Regions from separate parts of the Sodalis sp. RH20 genome, predicted to be linked through region 2. Evidence: predicted binding sites of a transcription regulator. Region 2 holds the regulator's gene; the other holds the start of a gene.
The links. The regulator CRP, encoded in region 2, controls carbon source genes, mostly activating them, when cyclic AMP is high. The targets are predictions, from matches to a motif close to ATGTGANNNNNNTCACAT.
Positions count from the first base shown of each region.

Region 1: the regulator CRP is predicted to act here: its motif matches at 2,733-2,750, upstream of psiE (phosphate-starvation-inducible protein PsiE).

Region 1 covers NZ_CP178733.1:5,831,146-5,836,591, forward strand. Annotated here, with positions in the region: gene ACL2XM_RS26665 (methyl-accepting chemotaxis protein) at 1-1,558, opposite strand, end outside; gene ACL2XM_RS26670 (OsmC family protein) at 2,129-2,560, shown strand; gene psiE (phosphate-starvation-inducible protein PsiE) at 2,809-3,207, shown strand; gene ACL2XM_RS26680 (hypothetical protein) at 3,368-4,216, opposite strand; gene ACL2XM_RS26685 (GlxA family transcriptional regulator) at 4,421-5,386, opposite strand.
Region 2 covers NZ_CP178733.1:5,377,370-5,382,815, forward strand. Annotated here, with positions in the region: gene argD (bifunctional acetylornithine/succinyldiaminopimelate transaminase) at 1-1,153, shown strand, start outside; gene ACL2XM_RS24430 (YccS/YhfK family putative transporter) at 1,170-3,242, opposite strand; gene crp (cAMP-activated global transcriptional regulator CRP) at 3,296-3,928, opposite strand; gene ACL2XM_RS24440 (hypothetical protein) at 4,096-4,284, opposite strand; gene ACL2XM_RS24445 (OsmC family protein) at 4,244-4,666, shown strand; gene ACL2XM_RS24450 (phosphoribulokinase) at 5,299-5,446, opposite strand, start outside.

The DNA.
Region 1 (5,446 bases), 450 kb from region 2:
CAATGCGCGAGACGGACTCGCCTATTAAGGTGGCGATCTCTTTCGCCGCCTGCGAACTGCGTTGCGACAAATTGCGTACTTCGCTGGCCACCACCGCGAACCCACGGCCCTGCTCGCCGGCGCGCGCCGCTTCCACCGCCGCGTTAAGCGCCAGGATATTGGTCTGGAAAGCGATGCTGTTGATGACGGCGGTAATATCGGTGATTTTTTTCGAACTCAGGGAGATGTCGTCCATGGTCCTGACGACATTTTTCATCACTTCGCCGCCTTGATGGGCATTGTGGGTGGCTTCGCCGGCGATCTGGCTGGCATGTCTGGCGTTGTCGGCGTTGTTTTTCACCGTTGAGGTAAGCTCTTCCATGCTGGCGGCGGTCTCGACCACGGCGGCGGCCTGTTGCTCGGTGCGGGAAGACAGGTCGGTATTGCCCGTGGCGATTTTGGCCGCCGACGAGGCCACGGTGCCGACGCTGTCGCGCACATCGGAAATGATGGTGCGCAGTTTGGCGTTCATGCGCGCCATGGCGGCGGTAAGCTGGCCCAGTTCATCATGACTTTCAGGCGTTATCGACGCGGTGAGATCGCCGTCGGCAATGCGCTCGGCAACCGCGAGATTTTTCAGCACCGGCCGGGTAATCTGCCGGGTGATATACCAGGAGACGAGAATACCGAAGACCACCGCAATCAGGCCGATGATAATGGTAATGCTTGAAGAACCATACGCCAGCGCGTCATTTTTTTCTTTCACGATATTAATAATGACTTTGACCGCGGCGCTGCTCTTATCGCCGGCAAGTTTTACGCCGTTTTCCGCCGCATTTAAATCCTTATAATCGGCATAGTAGTTCTGGCTTATATCCTTATATTTGCCAAAGTAGCTCCAAAAAGCATCAAGGGCTGGCTTGTTTTCTGGTGCGAGGCTGACCGCCAAATCGTTATATTTTTTCTCTGCATCCGCATAATTCTTTTGCAGCAAGGCTAATGCCTCATCGGTGCCTTTTAATTGCAAATTAAAGGAGTTGTCTTTAATTAAAATAAAGGCCAATACAAAATCATTGAGTTGATTATCCATATCGGTGCCAAACGTCTGGTTTAGCAAGGCGGTTTTAAAGGGGCCTATGGCGTCCTGGTTATGGAGATCGTCCAACTGGGCGCGGATGGCAACCATCTTTTTGGAAAAAACACTCATGTTTTCCAGAGATTTATTAAAATCTCCCAGATAAAGGGCAATGCTATCCAGGCTTGCCATCGATTCTTTATCCCATGACAGTGCCTGGGCTTGGTGGGTGAGCGCGGCGGCGTCATCGATAAAGCCGGCCATGACTTTACGCACCGCGTCGTCGGACGAGTAAAGGTATTTAACGCGGTTGACTTTAACCTGGAAAACATCAATATTTATATTATATACCAGATTGGTCTTTTCATAAATATCGCGAATTTCCTTGAAGCGTTGAACACTAAGGCCTGATGCAATAACGACCAGTAATAAGACAATGCCGAAGCCTAAAAAAAGTTTATGTGACACTTTAATGCTATTTATTTTACTTATTAAACTTGTCATTTCTGTTTCCCATATAAATGTCACAAATCAAACTGTGTAATACCTGAGATAAATGTCCTGCCTAGCTATCGGCAAATTTTTCCGCTTCTTTAGGTTATTTTCCGCGGAATGAGCGAATGGGCAGTAAAAATATCGATGCGGAGTGGTGCGGCGGCGGTAGGGCGGTTGTTGTGGAAATTATGGGGATTCGCTCATGCCACCCTGTGCTATGCGTGATGGCGTTAAGCCCAAATTTTGTCTTTTGCCCGTGCTGATATGCGGATGCCTGAAAAAAATAGTGCAACTGTCCAAGAGATGATGATGACTCAATCGTGACGGGTAATGCCTCGGCTTACCGAATGCAAATGAACGTTGGGAAATAATTACCGCTATTTTTTTAATAAAATAACAGGGCATATATTTTCCGCCAGCCGCTTAGCGGAAATAGAATAGCCGCTTTAACAAAAGAGCGAAAAAAATAAACCGGGTTGCTGTCACGTCGCCTACCCGGCCGCATTGGCCTGGGATTTCCCCACCTCCGGCAAGAGTAGCTATACTAAAAGCCTATGGGTAACAAACAGGAGGATGCAGATGACTATTCATAAACACGGACAGGCACATTGGGAAGGCGATATCAAGCAGGGTAAGGGCACCATCTCCACGGAAAGCGGCGCCTTAAGCCAGCAACCCTATGGCTTCAATACCCGCTTTGAAGGTAAACCCGGCACCAATCCCGAAGAGCTTATCGGCGCCGCCCACTCGGCCTGTTTTTCCATGGCGCTATCCTTGATGCTGGGCGAGAAGGGATATACCCCGCAGAGCATTGATACCAAAGCCGATGTTTCCCTTGATAAGGTGGGCGGCGGCTACGGCATCACTAAAATCGCCCTGGACAGCAGCGTGGTAGTGCCCGGGATCGATAAACAGGAATTTGACGCCATTATCCAGCAGGCAAAAGAAAACTGCCCGGTGTCCAAGGTGCTTAAGGCTGAGATTACGCTGACCTACCAGTTAAAAAACTGAATTGGCAGCACGACCTGATCCGCACCCCGTCTATCAGGGCGGGGCTTGCGCCACCCCTTTACCACGCTGCGGGTTTCCCCGCCCTACGCCGCATACCGCGTTTCGCCGCGCCGCCAAAGCCCTTGCTCTTCCTTTACCCGCCTGAAGGCAAGTACCCGGATGCGCTGGTTTAATGTGATATTCATCACAAAAATCATGCTATGCTTACCGGTCTTTCCGTAAGGAAACTATCACGACGAGGTATGGGTATGATTACCGGTATGCGTATAGCGACCGTGCTGCAAATGATCCTGAATATCGGCCTGCTGTTCCTGGCGGCGATCCTGATCGTTTTTATGGGTAAGGAAACCGTTCTTCTGGCCAGGGTGTTGCTGGTAAACGGCGAACTGGCGTCTTACTACCAGATGATTGAAGGCATCGTCATTTATTTTCTGTATTTTGAGTTTATCGCCCTGATTGTGAAGTATTTCCAGTCCGGGTATCACTTTCCGCTGCGCTACTTTGTCTATATCGGCATCACGGCGATTATCCGCCTGATTATCGTCGATCATAAAGATCCGCAGGACACGCTGTATTATTCGGCCGCCATATTAATCCTGGTGGTAACGCTGTGGCTGGTCAACAGTAACCGGCTTAAGCGCGAATAGCCCCGTCAGTGATGCGGACTGCCCATGATTAGCGCTTCCCCCAAGCCTGGCGATCGTCGCCTGGATGAAAACGTGCCGGCGCCGGACATCATCCGGCCTGCTTTTACATGATAAAAACGCGCCATGGCGCATTGGTGGGCGAGGGTAGGGCAAGGAGCCTTCAGTAATAGGCCGCTAAGCATTGCAAAATCCCCTTGCCGCTATTGGCCAATGACGGATATCCCTGCAATAATTTGTCAATAACATCATGATTAAGCTCAGGCAAGCCGGCGTGCTTTAGATAGTTACTTAAATGCATTATAACCAATGAAATATAAAATTTTTTATTGATCGATGCGGCATTAAATACCGTATTTGCGCATTCCAACGTCAGATAAAAATTTTCCCCCGTAAAATTTTTCTTAGGGAATATCAGTTTATACATTTTTTGCTTTTTATTTGGCTCACAATAATAAGATGCATAGAAATTATTACCTAATATAGGATAATGCATATTTATTTGGTCCATCAGTTTTAACGGGATATCGTTAAATTCATTATCATCTTTATCTGTGACAGTGGTGATGGACAGCCTGCCGGATGCCGCGTGAAAGTTTAAAGCAGGGTTATCACTATCATCGATAAGGTTGGTATTTTTGAGCAGTTCTATCGTCCCGCTATCGCCGTCGAGCAAAATCGGCAGATAAAGGTGTTTTTCATGCGGCAGCAAAACGCTTATATCATAATATTTTTTATGCAGTTCTTGTTTTAAACATTCATATGAACGACAGGCGAAACCTGGGTTTCCCTTGCCGGGGGTATTATCGCCATCGGCGAAGTTTGGTTTATGGATTTTTGCCGGGGGGCCTTCCTGGTGGCGGAGTATGGGGCTGCGCATTGCGGTAAAGGGCCGCGGGACATTGGTTACGCTTAAGCCGAATGCCGGATTGAACGGCCCGGTTTGCCGAGCGGCGGCGACATCATTTATGGCGGTATCGGAGGTAGAGGATGTTGAATTGATATTGTTCATGCGCCCGCCGTTGAGTTTCACCTGATAAAAAGAGTGTGGGTATAATAAATCACCGGTGTCTTTGATAAAGCGCTTAATCAGTACAGAGATTGAACGCTATTCTTTGAAATTTTGTAGGAGATTGCCCCGGAGGACTTGCCAGGCGTGTTGATTAGGCGGTAGCGACGTTGGTGTGGCCGCGCGCAGGCGGGTTTGCCCTTGCGCTCAATCAAGGCCGATATAATAGCGGCGATATTGCGTGGGCGTGGTTTTCAGCCGCCGTAAAAAGGCGCGCCGCAGAATATCCACGCTGGAAAAACCGCAGGCGGCGGCGATTTCCTTCGGCGCCAGACGGCTGGATTCAAGCAGGTCGCGCGCTTTGGCCACCCGCTCCTGCTCCAGCCAGCGCGCCGGCGCCACTCCCAGCGCCTCCTGGAAGAGACGCGTAAAATGCCGGGTACTGAGCTGCATATGATCGGCCAGGGTTTTCACCTTTTTCACCTCATCGAGATGGGCGACGGCCCAGCGCTGCATATCCTGCAAGGACGATCTGCCGGCCAGCGAGGCGCGGCCGCTGCGGCTGAAATGCCCTTGGCCGACCGGGCGGGTGAAAAACATCACCAGGTTGGCGGCGATCGCCAGCGCCACCTCGCGGCCCAGATCCTCTTCCACCATCCGCAGCGCCAGATCCAGACCGGACGTTACGCCCGCCGCCGTGCGCAGCGGGCCGTCGCAGATATAGATTTCATCGCCATTGACCCGCACGCCGGGGTAGCGGCGCGCCAGTTCCCCGCATACCGCCCAATGGGTGGTGACCCGGAAGCCATCCATTAATCCGGTAGCCGCCAGCACCAGCGCGCCGGTGCATACCGAGCCATAACGCTGGCTTTGCCGGCAGCAGGCCGCCAGCGCCGCCAGGCTGTGCGCATCCAGATTAACGCCCGCCGCCGCCGGCGCGCCCGCCACCAGAAAGCTATCCAGCGGCCCGGTAAGCGTCTCCCGCAACGACAGGTCGGGGACGATTTTTACCCCCGAGGATGAGGTAATGATCTGCTGATCCAGCCCCATGACCCGCATACGGTAAACCACGCGCCCCAGGATGGCGTTCGCCTCGGCAAACACGTCCAGCGGCCCGGAAATATCCAGCAGCTGCGCGCCGGGCAGCGCGAGGCAGACTATTTCTTTACGCATATCCTATTCCGTACCTCAATGGGTTATTGCATGGCGCCGGTCAGCGTTTTGTCTCAAATC
Region 2 (5,446 bases):
GTTTATTCCGGTCCGGGGCAAGGGTAGCCGGGTATGGGACCAGGACGGAAAGGAATATATTGATTTCTCCGGCGGCATTGCCGTCACTGCGCTGGGACATTGCCACCCGGCGCTGGTCGCGGCGCTGAAAGCCCAGGGCGAAACCCTATGGCACACCAGCAACGTCTTTACCAACGAACCGGCGCTGCGCCTGGCGCGCAAGCTGATTAACGCCACCTTTGCCGACCGGGTGTTTTTTGCCAACTCGGGCGGCGAGGCCAATGAAGCGGCGTTTAAGCTGGCGCGTCACTACGCCATTACCCGCCACAGCCCCTATAAAACCAAAATCATCGCTTTTCATAACGCGTTCCACGGCCGCACGCTGTTTACCGTTACCGTGGGCGGGCAACCGAAATATTCCGACGGCTTCGGGCCAAAACCGGCGGATATCGTCCATGTGCCTTTTAACGATCTGGCGGCCGTCAAGGCGGTGATGGATGATCATACCTGCGCCGTGGTGGTGGAGCCGATTCAGGGTGAAGGGGGCATTATGCCCGCCACGCCGGAATTCCTGCAGGGCCTGCGCGATCTGTGCGACCAGAATCAGGCGCTGCTGGTGATGGACGAAGTGCAGTGCGGCATGGGGCGCACCGGCAAGCTGTTTACCTATATGCACTATGGCGTAACGCCGGATATTCTGACCACCGCCAAGGCGCTGGGCGGCGGTTTCCCCATCAGCGCCATGCTGACTACGGAAGAGATCGCCTCGGTGATGAAAGTGGGCACCCATGGCACCACCTATGGCGGCAATCCCCTGGCCTGCGCGGTATCCGAGGCGGCGCTGGATGTGATTAACCAGCCGGAAGTCCTGGCGGGCATTAACGAAAGGCACGATCGTTTCGTCAGCGCGCTCCAGGCGATTGACGACAAATATCAGGTATTTTCGGATGTGCGTGGCATGGGCCTGCTGCTGGGCGCCGAACTGCGGCCGCAGTTCCATGGCCGGGCGCGCGAGTTCCTGCACGCCAGCGCCGCGCAGGGCCTGATGATCCTCAACGCCGGTCCGGACGTCATCCGTTTCGCGCCGTCGCTGGTGGTGGAGTTCGCCGATATCGAACAGGGCATGGCCCGGTTTGAACAGGCGGTGGCGCAGGTTATCGCCGCCAAACCCTAAGGCGCGCGGCGGGAGACTAATGGCTTAACCGGCGCGCCAGCCAGTTGCCGTGCTGCGGCCGCTGGCGCCAGGCTACCGATGAAATCGTATGCATCACGCCCAGATGGAACAGAATACGCCGCAGATGGCGTTCCATCAGGGTGCCGGGCAGCTCCGGCGTTTCGCCGGCGGCATCCATCACCGGGCTGTCTGAGCTTGGGCCGTCATATTCCAGCCGTTGCTGGCAGCGCTGCAGCGCCACCTCGCAAGAGGCCAGGTACTTTTGCGCCAGCGTCGGCGTCAGCATGTAGTGATCCCGCGCCAGGATGGTCATGGCATTGATGTGCTCGACGATGAACTGGCTATGGGTCACCCATAAACGCATATCGGTCAGATAGCGCGAATTAAACGCCGGTTCCCGCATCGCCTGGCTAAGCGACGTAAACAGCGCGTTGTGCGCCTGGTTGACCTTCATGCGCGCGTAGGCCAGCGCCGCCGGCTCGGGGGCGGGTTGCAGCAGCAGTCGCAGCGCGTCCTGGTCCCGCTCCAGCGCCAGATGGGCGTTTTTGCGCAGCATACCGCTTTGCCACTGCGGCCATAACCACAGCATGCCGCCGAACGCCAGCATACAGCCGATCAGCGTATCCACCAGCCTGGGCACCAGGAAATGCGCGCCGTTCAGCGACAGTAGCTGCAACGTATACACCGCGGTCACCGTCATGCCGATCATCGCCAGGCCGTAATTTTTGCGCAACACCAGGTAAGACGCCAGCGTCAGGAACAACATGCACAGCAATACCGTGCCGTCGCTCAGCCTGAATTGCAGCGTGCCGGCGGCAATCACCAACCCCGCCAACGTGCCCAGGGCCCGATGCTGGATCCGCACCCGGGTGGCGTTATAGCCGTTCTGGCTGACAAACATCACCGTCATTAAAATCCAGTAGGGTTTGGGGAGATCCAATACCAGCCCCAGGCTGCTGCCGATGGCCAGCATAATCCCAAGCCTTGCCGCGCTGCGCAGCGCCATGGATTTAAAGGAACAGTAGCTGACCAGCGCATGCCAAAACGACAGCCGCTGCTGGTTGTCGGCCATCAGGTCGCGGCGGTAAAGCGGGCGCTGGGTACGCAGCAGCCGGGCGATACGGCTGAAATGGTAATAACAAAACTGTCCGACCGGATTATCCGGATGCCGGTCGGCAATTTTTTCCAGGGCCGACAGCGCGGTGGCCATGTTAAAACGCCCCGGCTGCCGGTGATAGAGAATATCATCCGCCAGTACCCGCAACCGCGCGGCAATCAACCGGGCGTTATAGCGGATAACCGCCTCGGCGTGGCTTTGCGCCACCAGTTTTTGTACTTCGTCCGGCTGGTGCAGGCTGACGGCGATATGCTCCTGCAAATCCAGCGCCACCTGGAAAGAACGCAGCAGGCGTTTGTACTGCAGCTGATCATTGGCCGACAGCATATAAAGCTGCTGGTATACCTGGGCAATCAGATCAATCACCGCCTGCTGGCGGGCAAACAGCGGCGGCAGGGCGGTTTCCGGATCGGTATGCTGTGTCAGCAGGGTATATTTCGCCTCGATATAATCCGCCAGCTCCCGATACAGCAGGCTAAGAGATTCCCGCATCGGCTGCTCCTTCCACAACCGGAACCACAGGGCGTTGAACAGTCCGTACCAGGCGGTGCCGGCAATATACAGCAGCGGCGGCACGACGGGCGGCACATTGCCGGCCAGGCCCAGGGTAAAGATGGCGGCGATAAGCGCGGCGGGCAATAAACGGCCGTGCAGCGGGCTGATTTCACCGGTAACGCCGAACAGCAGCGCCAGGCCGAGCATCACCAAGGGCAACGGCACCGGCACGGCCAACAGCACCTGGATCAGCACGCTGCTCAGCGCGAACAGCGCACCGCCGACGGCCAGGCGCTTGAAAAACCGTTTATGCAGGGTATCGAGGCCGGCGATATTGCAGCAGGCAGGGACCAACGAAAACAGCAGGCCGTTTTGCAAGCTGCCGAATAACAGGCCGGCGGCCACCGGCAGGCATAGCACGATGGTTTGCCGCAGGGCATAGTTTACTTCAGGGTGGTAGATTAACCGGCGCCACATACTGTCAGCAAAAAAAGCGTGGTACGAAGCACCACGCCTGTATAACGGGGCTATCAGCGCGTGCCGTAAACAACAATGGTTTTACCGTGCGCGGATATAAGATTTTGATCTTCGAGCATTTTAAGAATACGTCCTACCGTCTCGCGGGAACAGCCGACAATCTGGCCGATTTCCTGACGGGTGATTTTTATCTGCATGCCGTCGGGGTGGGTCATGGCGTCGGGTTGTTTCGCCAGGTTCAACAGGGTTTGCGCTATGCGTCCGGTAACGTCCAGGAATGCCAGGTTGCCGACTTTTTCCGACGTTACCTGTAAACGACTGGCCATTTGCGCCGACAGGCGCATCAGGATATCCGGATTCACCTGAATCAGCTGCCGGAATTTTTTATACGAAATCTCGGCGACTTCACAGGCGGTTTTCGCCCGTACCCAGGCACTGCGTTCCTGACCTTCCTCGAATAGGCCGAGCTCACCGATGAAATCTCCCTGGTTAAGATAGGAGAGAATCATCTCTTTGCCTTCTTCATCCTTAATCAGCACCGCCACGGCGCCCTTAACGATGTAGTAAAGCGTTTCAGCCTTTTCACCCTGATGTATAAGTGTACTCTTCGATGGATACTTATGAATATGGCAATGAGACAGGAACCATTCGAGAGTCGGGTCTGTTTGCGGTTTGCCGAGAACCATTCGCTGTTATCCTCTTTTGTCATCGCTATCCCAGGTTCGGGACATCGTATTCCCTGTTACGGCGCTTGTATTATTCACTCTGACTCCGCGTTTAAACGGAGCGACGTAAGGGAACTTATTAGGGTCTGGTAATGTGATGTTCCGATCGATCTCTTGCCCTTTCATTATCATGAGGCCGATCCAGCCTTGTTTTTAGCATAGGTTTGAAGCAGTGTCTTCTGTTGTCTTGCTTCAGCATGAAGTATGTTCAGTAACATTGCCAGTTTTCCAACAAAAATGTAGTCTGCTGGAAAGCTTTTCATCAGGAGTATCATAATGCAGGCACGGGTCAAATGGGTAGAAGGGTTGTCTTTCATGGGCGAATCCGCCTCGGGCCACCAGGTTTTGATGGATGGGAACGCGGGCGAAAAAGCGCCCAGCCCAATGGAAATGGTATTGATGTCGGTCGGCGGCTGCAGCGCCATTGATGTGGTATCGATTTTACACAAAGCGCGGCAGGACGTCCGGGACTGCGAGGTCAAACTCACCTCCGAGCGCCGCGACGAGGCGCCGCGCCTGTTTACCCATATCAACCTGCATTTTATCGTCACCGGCGCCGGGCTGACCGACAAGGCGGTGGAGCGGGCGGTGACGCTATCGGCGGAAAAATACTGCTCGGTCTCACTGATGCTCGGCGCGTCGGTCAATATGACCCACAGCTTTGAAGTGCGCGACGAACACCACGCCCCCGCCGCCTAACCGTCCCGCCGTCACCGCACTCCAACCCGGCGTGTTCAAGGGAGAGCGCGCCAATGGGGTCGAATCGGGCATGGTTTCTCTGCCCGACCGAGCGCCCCATGGCACGGTATGCCCGCCAACACCGCGCTCAAACCCGGCGTGTTCAAGGGAGAGCGCGCCAATGGGGTCGAATCGGGCATGGTTTCTCTGCCCGACCGAGCGCCCCATGGCACGGTATGCCCGCCAACACCGCGCTCAAACCCGGCGTGTTCAAGGGAGAGCATGCCGATGGGGTCGAATCGGGCGTGGTGTTCCCGCCCGACCGAGCGCCCCACGGTATGCTAGGCCCGCCAACACCGCAGCGAATCCTGGCGTGTTCCAGGGAGAGCATGCCGATGGGGTCGAATCGGGCGTGGTGTTCCCGCCCGACCGAGCGCCCCACGGTATGCTAGGCCCGCCAACACCGCAGCGAATCCTGGCGTGTTTAAGGGAGAGCATGCCGATGGGGTCGAATCGGGCGTGGTGTTCCCGCCCGACCGAGCGCCCCAGGGTATGCTAGGCCCGCCAACACCGCAGCGAATCCTGGCGTGTTCAAGGGAAAGCATGCCGATGGGGCCGAATCGGGCGTGGTGTTCCCGCCCGATGCCTCGAGTTTACTTAATTTCCTTTCCTTCCAGCAACTGCTGTACCAGCGGCCCCATTATCAGCTCCATCGCCAGCCCCATCTTGCCCCCGGGCACCACCAGCGTATTAATATTGGAAATAAAGGAGCCTTGCAGCATCGCCAGCAGGTAAGGCAGG